DNA from 2 places in the Fusicatenibacter saccharivorans genome. Region 2 is predicted to be linked to the other one. Evidence: riboswitches for the same ligand, from Rfam matches in the RefSeq annotation. Region 2 holds a riboswitch; the other holds the start of a gene.
What was found. Region 2 has a riboswitch for cyclic di-GMP ahead of PGS38_RS15215 (ABC transporter substrate-binding protein). Riboswitches for the same ligand answer to the same signal wherever they lie in the genome.

Region 1: it holds a riboswitch for cyclic di-GMP, as region 2 does, so the genes downstream of both, PGS38_RS11445 (response regulator) here and PGS38_RS15215 (ABC transporter substrate-binding protein) in region 2, are expected to answer to the same signal.

Annotation. Positions count from the first base shown of each region.
Region 1 covers NZ_JAQEGR010000011.1:66,580-71,009, forward strand. The annotation lists gene PGS38_RS11435 (MATE family efflux transporter) at 1-321, shown strand, start outside; gene PGS38_RS11440 (DUF3878 family protein) at 622-1,620, opposite strand; gene PGS38_RS11445 (response regulator) at 1,795-1,935, opposite strand; cyclic di-GMP riboswitch class I at 1,954-2,029, opposite strand; gene PGS38_RS11450 (hypothetical protein) at 2,139-2,282, shown strand; tRNA gene PGS38_RS11455 (tRNA-Arg) at 2,657-2,730, shown strand; gene PGS38_RS11460 (ParB/RepB/Spo0J family partition protein) at 3,057-4,022, shown strand; gene PGS38_RS11465 (ParA family protein) at 4,037-4,430, shown strand, end outside.
Region 2 covers NZ_JAQEGR010000019.1:12,469-16,898, reverse strand. The annotation lists gene PGS38_RS15220 (glycoside hydrolase family 3 N-terminal domain-containing protein) at 1-1,527, shown strand, start outside; gene PGS38_RS17870 (helix-turn-helix domain-containing protein) at 1,551-1,757, opposite strand; cyclic di-GMP riboswitch class I at 2,204-2,279, shown strand; gene PGS38_RS15215 (ABC transporter substrate-binding protein) at 2,379-4,223, shown strand; gene PGS38_RS15210 (ATP-binding protein) at 4,370-4,430, shown strand, end outside.

The DNA of each region.
Region 1 (4,430 bases), on a different contig from region 2:
GTCTTTAGCATTCTGACTCCTGACCCGCAGGTGCGCTCGTTTGCCGCCGAGGTACTCCGCATCGAACTGCTCGCCGAGCCGTTTTTCGGCGCTTCCATCGTTGCCGCCGGAGCCCTCCGCGGAACAGGCGATACGTTTGTGCCAAGCCTTCTGAACCTTGGCAGCATCTGGGTCATCCGCCTCGGTCTCGCGGTGCTTCTCATCACCCCGCTCGGCCTGCGCGGCATGTGGATCGCCATGGCTATCGAGCTCTGCATCCGCGGATTGCTGCTGCTCTACCGCCAGCATACATCGAAATATTATAAACTGCCCGCAGCCTGACTTGGCGGCAGCGTATAGAAAAAGCGCTTATTTGAGATTTCATTCCCGCCTCAAATAAGCGCTTTCTATTTTACCTTATCCCTTGTTTCAATTCACAGTCGGTATTTTCACGGAGTCTGACATGTCGAAAATAGTTCGACTGTGACTTACCTCATGTCTGTGGAGGATACCGATTTCTCTCCGCCCGCCACTGCCGTTATGTTTCTTTTAACAATTCATCCCACCACTTTAGAAGCGGGGGACTTCTTGTCTACTGGTATTAAAACTGAATCACTTCCGGCTCATCCGTAAAGGAGCTGATCATTGCCGTTGCGTTCTGGAAATTTTAAACGTCTCAACCTCCACAACCCGCTCTTTCCCTCTCGTTCCCCAGATCATCAGATGGACCTTATATTCCACCGAATCCCGTGCATAAAAGAATGGCTCCTCGCGCAGCAATGATGCGCGTTTTCCTTCGGCTTCCAGTATCTTTTTCCGTTTCATTGCCTGCTCCTGGATTTTTCGGATCTGGGTTCCTTCTTCGCCGGTGAAGCGTCGTTTCGGATAATTCTGTGCTTCGCGGGCCAGTTTTTTTTCCAGTAAATCCACGACTTTCGCGTGGCGGCTCGTATGCAGCAGTTTTGCGATCTGTTTTGCGAGGAGTTTTCCCTGCCATTTTTCATAAAGTGCAAGATACCACAGCAGCACTTTATCGCCTGCCTCCGATGCCAGTTTTTTCATCTCCGTAATTGCCTCTTCCGTCGCTTCCCACCACGGGCATGACGGTACGAGATACTGATCCGGCACGGCCGGGTAGCAGCAGAAATTGAGCGGCGGGAAATTGGCCAGCGATGCCAGACGCATTTCTTCCTCGGTGCAGAACGCCTCGCCGAGGTATTCCAGCTTGTCCCGCAGGATCGCAATACGGAACTCAATCTGCCGCAGATACTCGTATCCGTCCACCCAGAAATGACCCGTTTTTCCGTAATCAAACAGATGCACTTCCAGTGAAAGGCGGCTGAAAAACAGCGTGCACACCGTCTCTCCCTGCCGCACGATCAGAACGTACTGCTCCCCGTCTTTTTCCAGTGCAGCATCTATTTCTCCCTCGTATTCCTTCTGATACGTTCCCGTCAGCTCCGCGTCATGAAAAACGAGAAAGCTCTCTGCCGCATCGTTCATCAGATAGACAAGCCAGATCTCCTTTTCTCCTCCACCGTACCGCTCACCCGGAAGCAGCAGCTCGAACTGCCCCTGCGAAAGAAGCACATCCAGCCTTTCCAGTTCCTCGGTCCATGTGATATTTTCTGCAATTTCCATTCCGTGATTCTCCCCTGTTTTCTTTTACTTCCTATGATACACCATAAAAAGGCTCCACTGCAATCCAAAGCAGTAGAGCCCCTTCTCCAAATTTTTCTGTTATTAATCCGTCCCGTTATCCGGCGCATGCCGTCCGCACTTTCTCGTCCAGCGTCGTCTGAATCTCTTTTAAATTCACCGGTTTCGGAATATGCCCGCGTCCGCGCACCGCTTGCGGTCCGTTGCAAAGGTATTTGCTGTCATCGCAAAAATCGGAACATCATTGTCCTCACGCACACTGTTTCGAATTTTTTTCGTCGCCTCGATGCCATCCATCACCGAAATGTTCCATATTTACGCAGCTGGCTGCCATTTTACAGGCCCTGTAGCTTTGCGTCACAGCCTTTCGACTGCTTTGCCGAGATTCTTTTTTTATTTTAATTCATTGCTGTAAGACTCTCTTCTCCTTTCCCATCGGAATATGATATAATGACCTCTGGATTTTGGCAGATTACTGTTTTTAACATTGGAGGTGTACGATGAAATACAGACTCATAACAGAAAACGATTTAGAATATGTTGTCGAAAAAAATAATGAATACTACAACAATGTCGAAGGCTGCTGGACCTATGAAAAAGCCTATAAGAGAATTTATCAGGTACTCACAATGGAAAATTCCTGAAGTAAACTGCGGAATCGCAAGTATGTGTTTCGTCTTGAAAAAGCAGCAAAAATATAGTATAATATTTTTGTTTCTGACCTGGCTGAAACATTTATAATTCTTGTTTCTGTAGCTCAGCAGGATAGAGCGTCCCCCTCCTAAGAGAAAGCCGAGGCATTCCCCAAAGGGAAAAAATGAAAAACAACTTTCAGTTCGAATCTATTCTGAAAAATGCCAAAGGTGACAACAAAGCATTCCCCAATTTGGGGAACGTTCTAATGTTACCAAAGTAAAAAAATCTGTAGATTGACAACTCGAAAAAGAGTTGATAATCTTATATATGGCCGAAGGGAAAAATCCCAGAAACCCAGTAAAATCAAGGGTTTGCGGCATGTGTCGTCATAGCTCAGCTGGATAGAGCACTCGCCTCCTAAGCGAGGGGTCGGAGGTTCAAATCCTCTTGGCGACGGGCTTCAAAGCGTTCGAAAATGTTAGCTGGATTAGCTGACAGCGAACGCTTTTCTTATTTTCTAATCACGTTCGTGGCATGAAATTCCATTCAAAATGATCCATTTCCAGCTAACACAATCCGATTTTTGTTAGCTGACAGCTAATCAAAATCACCGGTTTGCAAACATGGTTTTTCAAGAGTCCAGCTAACATTTGGGTTCCGCTCTGTTGTCACCCCTTATTTGGGGATGTAAATCAGAGAAAAGGCAGGAAAAGAAACAATCTCTCCGAAACCTGCAAACATAAATTAGCTGAAACAGTATTCAATTCTATTAGCTACAGCTAATAGTCAAACGGCAATGTCTGTTTGGAACTTTTCTTACAACAAAAGTTCCAGGCAGGCATTTTTTATTTCCTGAATCCTGGAGGAAAGGAGTCAAGATGACTGATGCAAACAGACAATCAGGAGAAAAAGAAGAAAGAATCATAGAAATTGAGATTGAACGTCTCCGCCCTTTTAAGGAGCATCCGTTTCAGGTGAAAGATGATAAGGAAATGTTTCTTCTGCAGGAAAGCATTGAGAAATATGGAATCTTAAATCCGCTGATCGTCAGACCGGTACCGGATGGCTACTATGAAATCATATCCGGTCACAGAAGAAAACATGCTGCAGAGAAACTTGGATACCGTAAAGTACCGGTGATCATCCGGGTATTAAGTGAAGATGATTCCATCTTAAGCATGGTGGATTCGAATCTTCATAGAGAACGGATCAGCTACAGTGAAAAGGCTTTTGCTTACAAATTAAAGAATGACGTATTGAAAAGAAAAAGTGGTCGAAAAAAGAGCCAAGTTGACCACAAAAAAACAAGAAAACGTTCGATAGATATTATCAGTGAGGATTGTGGTGATAGCCCAAAACAAGTGCAGCGTTATATTTCACTGACAAAGCTGATACCAGAAATGTTGCAGAAGCTGGATGATGAAATTATTTCTTTTTGCCCGGCTGTGGAAATAGCAGCACTGAAAGAAAATGAACAAAGAGAACTGCTTAAAGCAATGGATTATGCACAGGCGATTCCGTCACTCTCACAGGCTCAGCGGATAAAGCAGCTGAGTAAAGAAAAACAGTTATCGCTGGAAAAGATGGAAGAAATCATGTGTGAAGTTAAAAAGGGTGAGATCACAAGAGTGGCATTCACAAACGAGCAGTTACACAAGTATTTTCCAAATTCCTATACACCGGCAATGATGAAACGGGAAATACTGGCACTGCTGAAATTATGGAAAAAAGAATCATGGGAAAGTTAAAGGAGGAAGAAATCATGTGTAAAGTTATATCCGTAGTAAACCAGAAAGGTGGAGTCGGCAAGACCACCACAACCGTAAATGTAGGTATTGGACTGGCAAGAGAAGGTAAAAAAGTACTGTTGATTGATGCAGATCCGCAGGGGAGTTTAACAGCAAGTCTTGGATATGAAGAACCGGATGATCTTCGAATTACACTGGCAACAATGATGATGGATGTTATCAATGAAGAAGATATTAATCTGGAAGATGGTATCTTACATCATCAGGAAAATGTAGATCTGCTTCCAGCAAATATTGAGCTTTCCGCACTGGAAGTAACGATGGGAAATGTTATGAGCAGAGAAATGATCATGAAAGAATATATCGATGCGATAAGATCCCGATACGATTATATCCTGATCGACTGTA
Region 2 (4,430 bases):
GAAGCCGGTGCGATGTGTCTTCATGCGGGAATGGATATCGAGATGCCGTCCTGTACTGGCTATAATGAGAAATTAAAAGAGATGTTTTCAAGTGGAAAACTGGATATCCATATTTTGGATACAGCGGTTTTGCGGGTTCTGGAGGGAAAATTCAGAATGGGCTTATTTGAAAATCCCTATGCGCTGGAAGGAAAAGAGCTTCATGCTCTTGTAATGCAGGAAGCAGACAGGAACACTTCCCTGCGGTCGGCCAGAGAATCCATGGTATTGCTGAAAAATGACGGCGTATTGCCGATTGCGGCAAAAGGGAAAAAAATCGCGGTGATCGGACCGCATGCCGGGTATGCCAGAAAAATGTTTGGTGGATACACACATATGTGTATGATGGAGTCTACCTATGCGATTGCCAATTCTATTGCAGGTGTAAGCGGAGTTGTACAGGCAGATGCAGATGAGATTATTACGGTTCCGGGAACCAATATTCAGTCTGATGAGACAGAGCAGTTTGATCAGATCCTGAAAAGACAGAAACCGCAATGCAGAAATCTGTATGAAGAATTCCAAATCCGCTTTCCGGAAAGTGAGATTTTATATGCATATGGCTATCCGATTGCAGGAAACGACGAAAGTCATTTTGAAGAAGCGCTGCAGGCAGCAAAGCAGGCAGACATTGTGATACTGACGCTTGGCGGTAAGCACGGAACGTGTTCCATGGCATCAATGGGAGAAGGAATTGACAGTACTGATATTAACCTTCCAAAATGTCAGGATGCATTTATTCGCAAGGCTGCGCAGCTTGGAAAACCATTGGTTGGCGTTCACTTTGATGGAAGACCGATTTCCAGTGATGCTGCAGAGGAATATTTAGATGCTATTCTGGAAGCATGGAGTCCATCAGAAACAGGAGCAGAAGCAGTAGTTGATATTTTAACCGGAATATATAATCCGGGAGGAAAACTTCCGGTTACCGTTGCTTATGGAGTGGGACAGCTTCCGGTTTATTACAATCATCCATATGGTTCCTCCTGGGATCAGAGCGGCAGTATCGGTTTTGCCAATTATGTGAATATGCCGCACAGACCGAGATATTATTTTGGATACGGACTGTCGTATACAACATTTACATATTCGGATTTACATATCTCGATGGGAAATGAAAAGGCAGCAGATACGGTTCAGATCTCCTGCGCTGTTGAGAACACGGGAAGCTGTGAAGGAGATGAGGTTGTCCAGCTTTATTTACGAGATGAATATGCCAGCCTGACAAGACCAGTAAAAGAACTGGCAGGTTTTAAGCGCATTCACCTGCGAAAGGGCGAAAAGAAAACGGTATGCTTTGAGGTGAAAACGGATCAAATGGCTTTTCTGGACATTGATATGCACTGGAAAGTGGAAAAAGGACGATATGCAGTAGAGGTCGGAAGTTCTTCAGAAGATATTCGTTTAAGAGGAAGCTACTGTGTGAAAGAAAATAAATGGGTTGCGGGAAGAAATAGAGCGTTTTGGGCAAGTGCCGCAGCGAAATAAAAAGAACAGAACCGGATGCCATTTTATACAAAGCGGCATTCGGTTCTGTTCTTGCGGTATTCCCGTGGGGAGCAGTTCATTTTTTCACGGAAACATTTTCCGAAATAGGACTGCTGGCTGAAGCCGGTCTGCAGGACGATCTGTCTGATGGGAAGTGTGGTTTCTGTTATCTCCGTGATTTGTTTTCTATGTTTTGGCAATATCTTAATAATTTCTGCAGATATTTTCATATTATTTTTTCGATATAATAAGTATACTTGCTGTAAAAAGGATTGTAAAGGTAGTCTAAATGGACAATAATAGTTTATCACATACAACGTGGAATTGTAAGTACCATATGAACCAGAGCAGGAAAACCTGCCGTCGCTGATCACACTTGAAAAAATATGTGTAGCTTTGGGCGTGACATTATCGCAGTTTTTTCGAGAAGATAATTCAGAGAATCTGACAGAAAAACAGAAAGAAGTTCTAGGGATATGGAATGATCTGAGTACAAATGAGCAGGAAACAGTAATGTCAATGCTGCGTGGACTTCGGAAGTAAGAGAACAGTTCGAGTATATGTATCGGCTGTTCTTTTTTTGTTTTTGAACGTTAAAATGTTAATTTTTTTCTTGTGTATAGTAGAACACTAAAGTATAATAAAATCAGTTTTTTACATAAGATTAAAGCTATAATAAGGAAATTGGCAAACCAGATGAAAGTCTGGGACGCAAAGCTACAGGGCCTTTAAAATGGCAGCCAGTTGCATAAAATGAGGTGCACTGTCTGTCTGACGGTGCTTTTTTACGGTGTTATTTCATAGACGTAACAATAATGATTTTATCAGGAAAGAATGAGGAAAATAAAAGTATGAAAAAGGCAAAACGTTGTCTGATAGCAGTGGTGTCAGGTGTACTTGTAGCATCTGCTGTCTTGTCTGGATGTGGACAGTCAAAGAAAGAAGTATCTATAAATGATGATCATCTTACCGTTTATCTGTGGGAAAATCGTTTGATGAAAAATATTGCACCCTATATCCATGAACAGTTTCCAGATCAGGATATTGAATTTATTATAGGTAACAATGATACCGATTTATACAGTTATTTTAAAGAACATGATGAATTACCGGATATTATAACAGTACGTCGATTTTCTGGAACAGATGCACAGGACTTACAGCCTTATCTTATGGATTTTGCTTCTTATGATGTTGTTTCCAAGTATTATTCTTATGCGGTGCAATATTATAAGAATGCGGAGGATGAAATCCAGTGGCTGCCAATCTGTGGTATTCCGCAGACGATCATTGCCAACAAAACACTGTTTGATCAGTATGGCGTAAAGATTCCAGAAAATTATGAGGAATATGTACAGGCATGTCAGCAGTTTTATGATAATGGCATAAAACCGTATTCCATGGATCTTGGTGAAGACTGGTCTAATAATGAAATCATCCAGGCTGCAGCAATCGGTGAGTTTACAAGCCTGGATGGTATTGAATGGCGAAACGGTGCAGAGACTGCAGCGGATGAAGTAAAGTTTGATGATGTATTATGGAAACGTATTTTTTCAGAAACCAGTCAGTTTCTTAAGGACTCGCATTTTGGTAAAGAAGATATCAATATTGATATCAATACAGGAACCCAGATGTTTGTCGAAGGAAAATCAGCAATGTTTCATGGACATCCGACGGTTATGCAGCAGCTGCAGAAACAGATGGATGCGGAGCTGATCCGTATTCCTTACTTTTCACAGACATCGGATGAATCCTATGTGTACATGACTCCGTCCTTAAACATTGCATTTAACAAAAACCTGGAAAAAGACCGGGAGAAACTGGATACTGCGCTGGATGTGCTGGATTGTATGATTTCAGAAGAGGGGCAAAAGCTGATTGCGGATGGAAGCGGTGTTATTTCATTGAATACAGATGTTCCAACCATGATGCAGGATGTGCCTGGACTGGAAGAGGAAATTAATAATAATGCTGTTTATATCCGATATTCCGCCCAAAAATCATTTGATGCAAGTCTTGAGGCTGTTCACGGATTACTGTCAGGGGAAATGGATGAAATACAGGCTTATGATACTTTTCGCAGTGTAATGAATCGTAAAGATCCAGAAGAAAAAGCAACGGTGAATTTTGAAAATGAATATTCCATTTCACTGAACGATAGAAATGGCCGTGATGCAGCATCTTCCATTTTAACTACGATCAGAGAAGAAAATGATGCACAGCTGGCTCTGGCACCATATTATTATTTCACTTCTTCTATGTACAAAGGAGAATGCACCAGCAGCCGGGTTGGCATGATGACAGCGAAGAGTTCAGATACACCATTATATGTTGCAAAAATCAATGGTAAACAGGTTTATGAACTCGTGGAAAATTATCTTGCTGATGCTGATGAGAATTTTTACGTAACCAATAAATACGAATTACCAATTGCATCCGGTATGAAAATGATCGTCAATCAAGAGGAAAGTGGATTTTCGTTAAAGGACTTAACAGTTAATGATAAGAAAATAGACAAAGAAAAGGAATACTCGATTCTTCTTACAGACACCACAATGTCTGTTTTGAAAAAAATAAATCTGAAATGTGAGATTGAGCAGCTTAAAGATACAACATTATCAAGTGCATGGACCGAAGCAATGTCAAATGGACAGCAGCCGTCAGCACCGGAAGACTATATAGAGGTTGAACAGTAAAAGTGGAGATAGAACAAAAGGTAAACAAAAGAAAAAAAATAACAAGGCTGTTGCTTATACTACTTATGATTCTTTTAAGCTTAGTTTGTATCAAGTATCTTATAAGTAAGTCTAATAAGTATATCAGCGAAAATGGAAAAAGCAGTATGGGAGCTGTTGTTGAACAGATACAGCAGACCTATGATCTTCAGGTGAGTGGATACTACA